2 regions of the Agathobaculum sp. NTUH-O15-33 genome follow, and region 2 is predicted to be linked to the other one. Evidence: predicted binding sites of a transcription regulator. Region 2 holds the regulator's gene; the other holds the start of a gene.

Region 1 (4,420 bases), 1.0 Mb from region 2:
CATACTGAAACCACTGTAAAAGGGGGAAATTGGCGCCATGCTGCGCTGCACCGTAAAATTCTGCGGCGGCTGCAACCCGCGGTATGACCGCGGCAAGGCCTATGACGCCGTGCGCACCTCCCTATCTCAAGCCGCCGTCTTTGAACTGCCGAGGGACGGCGTACATTACGACGTACTGCTGATCATCCGGGGCTGCACCGGCTGCGAATACCGCTATGAGGAAATAGACGCCGACCGGCGTTTGCTCATCGAAAACGCGGCCGACGTCCCGGCTGTCATAGAACAAATAAAGCAGATTCCGTCTGACAAAAGAGGAGGATGATAAAGATGAAGAAAGTAAGCATCATCACAGCGGAGGAAGCCGCCCTGAAGGTACAGGACGGCGATACCATCGCCACCGGCGGCTTTGTAAGCTGCGCCTGCCCGGAGGCCCTCTCCGGCGCGCTGGAAAAGCGCTTTTTGGAGACCGGACACCCCAGCAACCTGACCCTGTTCTTTGCGGCCGGTCAGGGCCACCGCGACGGCACCGGCGGCGACCACTACGGCCATGAAGGCATGGTAAAGCGCGTCATCGGCGGCCACTGGGACCGCGCGCCCAAGCTGGGCGATCTGGCGCTTGCGAACAAGATCGAAGCCTACAACCTGCCGCAGGGCGTTATCTCGCATATGTACCGCGATATCGCCGCCCACAACATCGGCACCATCACCCACGTCGGCCTGTACACCTTTGCCGATCCCCGCAACGGCGGCGGCAAGCTCAACGACTGCACCACCGAGGACCTCGTCAAGATCGTCAACATCGAGGGCGAGGAGCGCCTGCTGTACAAGGGCTTCCCGATCAACGTCGTGTTCCTGCGCGGCTCCTACTGCGACGAATACGGCAACTGCACCGTACATAGAGAGATCGGCCCGCTGGACGTCACCGCGATGGCGCAGGCGTGCAAGAACTCGGGCGGCAAGGTCATCGTGCAGGTCGAAAAGATCGTGCAGGGCGGCACGCTCGATCCCAAGCTCGTGGCGATTCCCGGCATCTACGTCGATTCCGTCGTCGTCGGTTCGGACGAAGAGAACATGCAGTGCCTCGGCATGCCGTATGACGGCGCGCTGACCGGCGAGTTCCGCATCCCCGTGGACGCGATTCCGCCCATCCCGATGGACGCGAAGAAGATCATCGCCCGCCGCGCCGCCATGGAGCTGCCCAAGGACGCGATCGTCAACCTCGGCACCGGCGCGCCTGAAAAGATCGCCAACGTCGCCGCAGAAGAAGGCATTTCCGATAACATGACGCTGACCGTGGAGGCAGGCTCCATCGCGGGCGTTCCCTACGGCGGTACCCAGTTCGGCGCCGCGGCGAACGCGATGTGCATCATCCCGCACAACGTACAGTTCGACTTCTATCAGGGCGGCGGCCTTGACGTTGCGTTCCTCGGCCTTGCGGAGACCGCGCCCAACGGCGACCTGAACGTTTCCAAGTTCGGCACCCGTCTGGCCGGCGCCGGCGGCTTCATCGATATCACCCAAAACGCCAAGAAGGTCGTTTACTGCGGTACCTTCACGGCCAAGGGCCTCAAGACCGACTGTGTCGACGGCAAGCTCGTCATCACGCAGGAGGGCGCGAAGAAGAAGTTTGTTAATTCGGTCGAGCACATCACCTTCTCCGGCGATTACGCCAACAAGGTGCACCAGCCCGTTCTGTACATCACCGAGCGCTGCGTGTTCGAGCTGCGCCATGAAGGCGTCACGCTGGTAGAAATCGCGCCCGGCATCGATCTGAAAACCCAGATCCTCGACCAGATGGAGTTCGTCCCCAAGATCGCCGACGATCTGAAGACCATGGACGAGCGCATCTTCAAGGATGAGCTGATGGGCTTGAAGCACGAGTAAAAGCCGCTCGTATTGCTGGCCTATCTTGCATCTATTCTGTGAAGGTTATGGGTATGTTGTTAATCTTTTCACATACTTTTTCAAAACCCCTTGCAAATTGAAAATAATTTGATAAAATATTAACGATGTGACCCATTTCCATATGTTTAAAACGCGCCGGTCACCCTCCGGCGCCCGTATGAGAGAAGAAAAGGAGAAACCATCAATGAACGTTTACATCTGTTCTGCCGCCCGCACCGCGATCGGCACCTATGGCGGCGCTCTGCGCGACGTGCCCGCCGCTCAGCTCGGTATTGCCGCCGCTAACGCCGCCATCGAGCGCGCCGGCGTAGACAAGGCCGCGATCAACGAAGTCCTGTTCGGTCAGGTATTGCAGGGCGGCGTGGGCCAGAACGTAGCCCGTCAGGTTATGGTGGGCGCGGGCCTGCCCCTCACCACCCCGGCTATGACGCTGAACAAGGTCTGCGCATCCTCCATGCGCGCGATCTCGCTGGGCGCTCAGGTCATCCGTTCCGGCGAAAACCAGCTGATGCTGGTCGGCGGCTGCGAATCCATGTCCGGCGCGCCGTACATCTCCCGCAACATGCGCTGGGGCGCTCGTATGAACGACGTCAAGTTCGTGGACATGATGGTTTACGACGGCGTGTTCGACGTATTTAACCAGTACCACATGGGCATCACCGCGGAAAACGTTGCCGAGAAGTACGGCATCACCCGCGAGATGCAGGATCAGATCGGCTACGATTCCCAGATGAAGGCCGCCAAGGCCATCGAGACCGGCCGCTTCAAGGACGAGATCGTTCCGATCACCGTCAAGCAGAAGAAGACCGAGGTCGTATTCGACACCGACGAGCACTGCCGTCCGCAGACCACGCTCGAGGGTCTGGCCAAGCTGCGCCCCGCCTTCAAGAAGGACGGCGGCACGGTTACCGCGGGCAACGCCTCCGGCATCAACGACGCTGGCGCCGCGATGATCATCGCTTCCGAGGATTACGTCAAGGCAAACGGCCTGAAGCCGCTGGCTAAGGTCCGTTCGTTCGGCTCCGTCGGCTGCGATCCGTCCATCATGGGCATCGGCCCGATCGAGTCCACCCGTCAGGCGCTGTCCCGCGCCGGCCTGACCGTTGCCGACCTCGACCTGATCGAGTCCAACGAGGCGTTTGCCGCGCAGGCTGCCGCCGTTAACCGCGAGCTGGGCTTCGATATGGAGAAGGTCAACGTAAACGGCGGCGCGATCGCGCTGGGCCACCCGATCGGCGCGGCAGGCTGCCGCATCACCACCACGCTGATCTACGAAATGATCAAGCGCGACCTGACCATCGGCCTTGCCACCATGTGCATCGGCGGCGGCATGGGCGAAGCCATCATCGTCGAGCGCGACGAGCTCTGCAAGTAATTCTTTTAGAAGAACGAAATGGGAAAACTGTCTGCAAATTAGTAATTAGTAGTTAGTAATTATTGGAGGCAAACCATGCGGAGTGCCGGTTCAAATCAGCGCTCCGCCCCCATTCGTTTCTGGTATCAAACATATCCATATCGTAAATGATTAGGCGTTCGTAATTTCTAATTACTAATTCCTAATTACTAATTAACAAGAGGTGTATTTGGAAATGACCGATGTAGTGATCGAAAAAAAGGGTCATGTAGCGATCGTTAAGATCGAGCACATGCAGGCTATGAACGCGCTCTCCACCGACATGTATGCGCAGCTCGAAGAGGCGTTCGGTGAAGTCGCAAAGATGGACGACGTTTACGCCGTCGTTCTGACCGGTTCCTCCACCGTCAACAAGAAGGGCAAGACCGTCAACTCCTTTGTGGCCGGCGCGGACATCGCCGAGATGTCCACCAAGACCGTTGAGGAAGGCAAGTTCTTCGGCAACGAATCCAACCGCGTTTGCTGGATGATCGAAAACTTCAAGCGTCCGGTCATCGCCGCGATTAACGGCTTCTGTCTGGGCGGCGGCTGCGAGCTCGCCATGGCCTGCGACATCCGCCTCGCTTCCGAGAACGCCGCGTTCGGCCAGCCCGAAGTCGGCCTCGGCATCACCCCGGGCTGCGGCGGCACGCAGCGTCTGGCCCGCATCGTGGGCCTTGGCAAGGCAAAGGAAATGCTCTACACCGCCCGCGGCAATTACACCGCGCAGGACGCGCTGGCAATGGGCCTTGTCAATTACGTATACCCGCTTGAAAACCTGCTGGACGAAGCCGTCAAGCTGGCGGAAGAGATCGCCGCGCAGGCGCCGATCGCTGTTTCGCTGGTCAAGGAAGCCGTTAACGTCGGCATGCAGACCGATCTGAACTCCGCCCTGAAGTTTGAAGGCAACGTCTTCGGCCAGTGCTTCGCTACCGAGGATCAGAAGTACGGCATGGCTTGGTTCCTCGATAAGAACCGCGACAAGCCCGCCAAGGAGTTCAAGAACAAGTAAACCGTTTCGCCATCCATCTAAGCAGTAAGAGAGAGCTGCAACGAGAGAGAAGAGAGGTTTTTCATAATGAAAATTTGTGTATTTGGCGCGGGCAACATGGGTGCGCGCAT
Region 2 (4,420 bases):
CTATTACGATATGATGAAGGTCGCCGCCATTTTGAAGGGCAAGACCGTTCATCCGGACGTGAGCCTGACGATCTCGCCCGGCTCCAAGCAGGTTTTTGATATGCTGGCGAAAAACGGCGCGCTTTCCGATATTATTTCAGCCGGTGCGCGCATTCTTGAATGCGCCTGCGGTCCCTGCATCGGTATGGGCCAGTCGCCCGAGTCGGGCGGCGTCAGCCTGCGCACCTTCAACCGCAATTTTGAAGGCCGTTCCGGCACGCAGGACGCGCAGATCTATCTGGTTTCGCCCGAGGTCGCGGCTGCTTCCGCCCTGACCGGCGTGCTGACCGATCCGCGCACGCTGGGCGAAATGCCTGCAATAGAGATGCCGGAGCATTTCGACGTCAACGATAACCTCATCGTGAAGCCCGCCGAAGATCCGTCCGCCGTCGAAGTCGTGCGCGGCCCCAACATCAAGCCCTTCCCGCTGGGTCAGGCGCTGGAAGCCTCGTACACCGGCAAGATCGTTTTGAAAACCGAGGATAATATCACGACCGACCACATTCTGCCGGCGGGCGCCAAGCTTTTGCCGTACCGCTCGAATGTGCCGTACTATTCCAGCTATTGCTTTATCAATGTCGATCCCGAATTCCCGCAGCGCTGCAAGGCGCAGGGCGGCGGTATCATTGTGGGCGGCGCGAATTACGGGCAGGGCTCCTCGCGCGAGCACGCGGCGCTGGTGCCGCTCTATCTGGGGGTTAAGGCCGTGCTGTGCAAGTCCTTCGCGCGCATTCACAAGGCAAATCTGGTCAACTCCGGCATTTTGCCGCTGACCTTTGCGGACCCTGCCGATTACGATGCCGTAAGTCTTGCGGACGAGATCACGCTGCCCCATGTGCGTGAGGAGATCGAAAGCGGCGCGCAGGTAACGGTACAGTGCGGCGGCCGCACCTTTAAGGCCGACTGCGAGGTATCGGACCGTCAGCGCGGCGCGCTGCTCGCGGGCGGCACGCTCAATTTTGCCAAGCAGCAAAATGCGTAAAACCTGAAAACTTGACAGATCACTGAAAACTTGTTAAAATAATATCAATTTAGTGGAAGGATACAGACCATGTCTATTGACCAGTCCATCATCAAAAAATTTGAAGCAGTCGTCGAAAGCCAGCTGAGGCGCATCGAAGAAATGAAGGCGCAGGACGACTTTATCGATTACCAGAAGCTAGACAAACTTATCATCGGCGTTTGCGGGGGCGACGGCATCGGCCCCATGATCACCGCGATGTCCCAGCACGCGCTTGAGGTGCTGCTGGCGGACAAGGTAAAGGCCGGCAAGATTGAATTCCGCGTGATCGACGGCCTGACCATTGAGCGCCGCGCCGAGCTTGGCTGCGCGATCCCGCCGGATACGCTGGAAGAACTCAAGAAGTGCCACGTCATCCTCAAGGGGCCGACCACCACGCCGCGCAAGGGCGATCCGTGGCCCAATGTGGAATCCGCGAACGTTGCCATGCGCAAGGCGCTGGACCTTTTTGCGAATGTGCGTCCGGTCAAGGTGCCCGAGCTGGGCATCGATTGGACCTTCTACCGCGAAAACACCGAGGGCGGCTACGCCGTCGGCTCGCAGGGCGTTCAAATCGCGGACGACCTGTTTCTGGATTTTACCGTTGCGACCGCGCAAGGCTGTGAGCGCATCGCGCGTTTGGCCTTTGACTATGCGGCAAAGACCGGCAAAAACCGCGTTTCCTGCGTGACCAAGGCGAATATTATCAAAACCACGGATGGCAAATTCCTTGATACCTGCCAGCGTGTGGCGCAGGAATATCCGCAGGTCGTGTTCGATGATTGGTATATCGACATCATGACCGCGAAGCTGCTGGATGAAAAGCGCCGCCGCGACTTTAAGGTCGTTGTGCTGCCCAACCTCTACGGCGATATCATCACCGACGAGGCTGCCGAAATCCAAGGCGGCGTGGGCACGGCGGGTTCTGCCAATATCGGCAAGCGCTACGCCATGTTCGAGGCCATTCACGGTTCCGCGCCCCGCATGGTGCAGGAAGGCCGCGCGCAGTACGCCGATCCGTCGTCCGTTTTGCGCGCCTCCGTCATGCTGCTGGAGCATATTGGAGAAGTGGAACTGGCGAAAAAGCTTGAGCGCGCGCTCGACATCTGCATTTTTGAAGAGAAGAAATACGTGGTCACCGGCCGTGATACCGGCTGCACCGCGCAGGAATTCACCGATTACGTGCTGGAGACTGTGTCTGCCCTGTAATCGTGTGGCCGGGAGAGAGGATGAGTGCCTGTGGAACGCAAGCAAGAAGTATCAAAAGCAGTGATCCGGCGCTTGCCTCGTTATTATCGCAACATCAGCGAGCTCAAGGGCGAAGGCGTACAGCGCATTTCCTCCCGCGCGCTCGCCGAGCGTATGGGGTTGACCGCATCGCAGATCCGGCAGGACTTTAACTGCTTCGGCGGTTTTGGCCAGCAAGGCTACGGCTACAATGTCGATAAGCTGTTGGAGGAGTTGGGCGCGATTCTCGGCCTGCAGGATCAGCGCACCGCTATTCTAATCGGCGCGGGCAATCTGGGCCGCGCGCTGCTCAATAACTTCGATTTTGCCGCGAGCGGTTTTCGCCTGCTCTGTGCGTTTGACGCCGATCCGGAGCTGGTCGGCCGTAAGTTCGGCGGCCATGAGGTACGCGACGCATCGGGCTTGTTCGACTATGTCGCCCGGCGGGGGCCCGATGTTGCCGTGCTGACGATTCCGCGCGGACGCTCGCCCGAATTGGCGCGCGATCTGGTCGATCACGGGATCAGCGGCCTGTGGAACTTCACGGGAGAAGATTTGCATCTGGAAGGTCTGGGCATTCCGGTGGAAAACGTGCACCTGTCCGACAGTCTGATGACGCTTTGTCATTTGATCGGTCAGGAAAAACAAGAATAACAAAACGCCAACCTTATCGGTGCAGTTCATGCCCGATAAGGTTGGCGTTTTTCTTATAAAAGGAGAAACTCGACCGCGCTGCGCTGTTCGCCGATCTGTCCGTCGAGGAAGATCTCCCACGTATCCGCGCCAGCCGAACGGTATTCGGAGGACGAACCGATTGTGCGCCATGGAAAATAATAAGCCGCCAGCCGGTTGCCGAGCATTCGCTGTATAAATAAGCCGTTTTGCATGCAGCAGGATAGCACGGCGGCGTCCTCGCTCGCTTTTTTGCGGCGGAAAAACGCCGGGCGAAGATAGCGCCAATGGCATTCACGGATTTCGGGTCCAAGCCGGTAAGCGTCCAAGGCGAACTGATAAAGCGCATAGTGCTCGTTCGCCAGCGCGCTGGGGCGCGGGTGGGCCTCGGCGGCTTGCCGGCAATCAAAATCCATTGGCAGCCCAAGCAGCGTGTGTAGCGCGGGTAGAAAAAGATCAAGCGTGGTTCGGTTGAAAGCCGCCGAAGAGCAGTGGATCGCGCCGCCGTCCGACCAGTAAAGGTCAAGGCGGCTATAGAGCAGCTCGGTGATCAGCGCGGCGTAACGAAGCTGATCCCGCCGGATGCAGACCGGTGTGATCCCTGTATCGCCTTCGCGGCAGAGCAGCAGAATCTCGCCGTCGCGAACCGCCAGCATATATTCGACGCTCTTCTTTTGGTAGGGCAGCGCGGGCACGAACAGGAGATGTTCCAGTGACAATCCCTGCTTCAGCCAGAACTCTAAATGCGGGCGGTAGAGGGGCTGGATCTCGCCCTCGTCCCAAATGCGTACCGGCCAATCCCGCAGCGTCGGCGCGCCGTCGATCTTTTCTATCATAGCAGTATCCTTTGTCTTAGATCTTTTCAAGCACGTACGGCGTCGTCTGGTAAACGTAGTAATTGAGCCAGTTGGTGTAGAATAGGTATGCGGTGGATTTCCATGTGACCAGAATTTCGTTCGTGGGGTCGTCGTTGCGGAAATAGTGGCGCGGCACCTGCGGGGTCATGCCTTTGGCGAGGTCGCGCTCGTATTCCAGCTTTAAGGTGTCCGAATCGTATTCGGAATGACCAAGCACATAGATCTGCCGGCCGTTCATGGCTTCGACGATGTAAACGCCGGCCTCGTTCGATTCAGCCAGCAGGCGCAGCCGGTCGTCCGCGCGGATATCCTCTGCCCGAATCTCGGTGTGCCGGGAGTGCGGCGCCCAAAAGACATTGTCGAACCCGCGCATGAGCGGTTCCTTGGGGTAAAGCACATGGTGCTGGAACACGCCGGACATCTTTTGCGGCAGCGGATATTTGGGCACGCCGTAATGGTGGTATAGGCCCGCCTGCGCGCCCCAGCAAATGTGCAGGGTGGAATGCACGTGCGATTTGGACCAGTCCATGATCTCGCACAGCTCATCCCAGTAATCGACCTCTTCAAACGCCATGTTTTCAATCGGCGCGCCGGTGATGATAAAGCCGTCGTACTTTAAATGACG

The links. Region 2 encodes Rex, which represses fermentation and respiration genes when NADH is low (regulators of the CRP and FNR family bind a similar motif). Its sites were predicted from a motif close to ATTGTTAANNNNTTAACAAT; they were not measured.
Region 1: RWV98_RS06140 (acetyl-CoA C-acetyltransferase) is a predicted target of Rex. The motif match lies at 1,992-2,011, and genes of this name have one in related genera.

The regions. Positions count from the first base shown of each region.
Region 1 covers NZ_CP136187.1:1,170,373-1,174,792, reverse strand. The annotation lists gene RWV98_RS06150 (hypothetical protein) at 38-322, shown strand; gene RWV98_RS06145 (acyl CoA:acetate/3-ketoacid CoA transferase) at 328-1,884, shown strand; gene RWV98_RS06140 (acetyl-CoA C-acetyltransferase) at 2,090-3,280, shown strand; gene RWV98_RS06135 (enoyl-CoA hydratase-related protein) at 3,495-4,310, shown strand; gene RWV98_RS06130 (3-hydroxyacyl-CoA dehydrogenase family protein) at 4,374-4,420, shown strand, end outside.
Region 2 covers NZ_CP136187.1:2,200,544-2,204,963, reverse strand. The annotation lists gene RWV98_RS10930 (aconitate hydratase) at 1-1,021, shown strand, start outside; gene RWV98_RS10925 (isocitrate/isopropylmalate family dehydrogenase) at 1,091-2,248, shown strand; gene RWV98_RS10920 (redox-sensing transcriptional repressor Rex) at 2,279-2,920, shown strand; gene RWV98_RS10915 (hypothetical protein) at 2,974-3,774, opposite strand; gene metA (homoserine O-acetyltransferase MetA) at 3,791-4,420, opposite strand, start outside.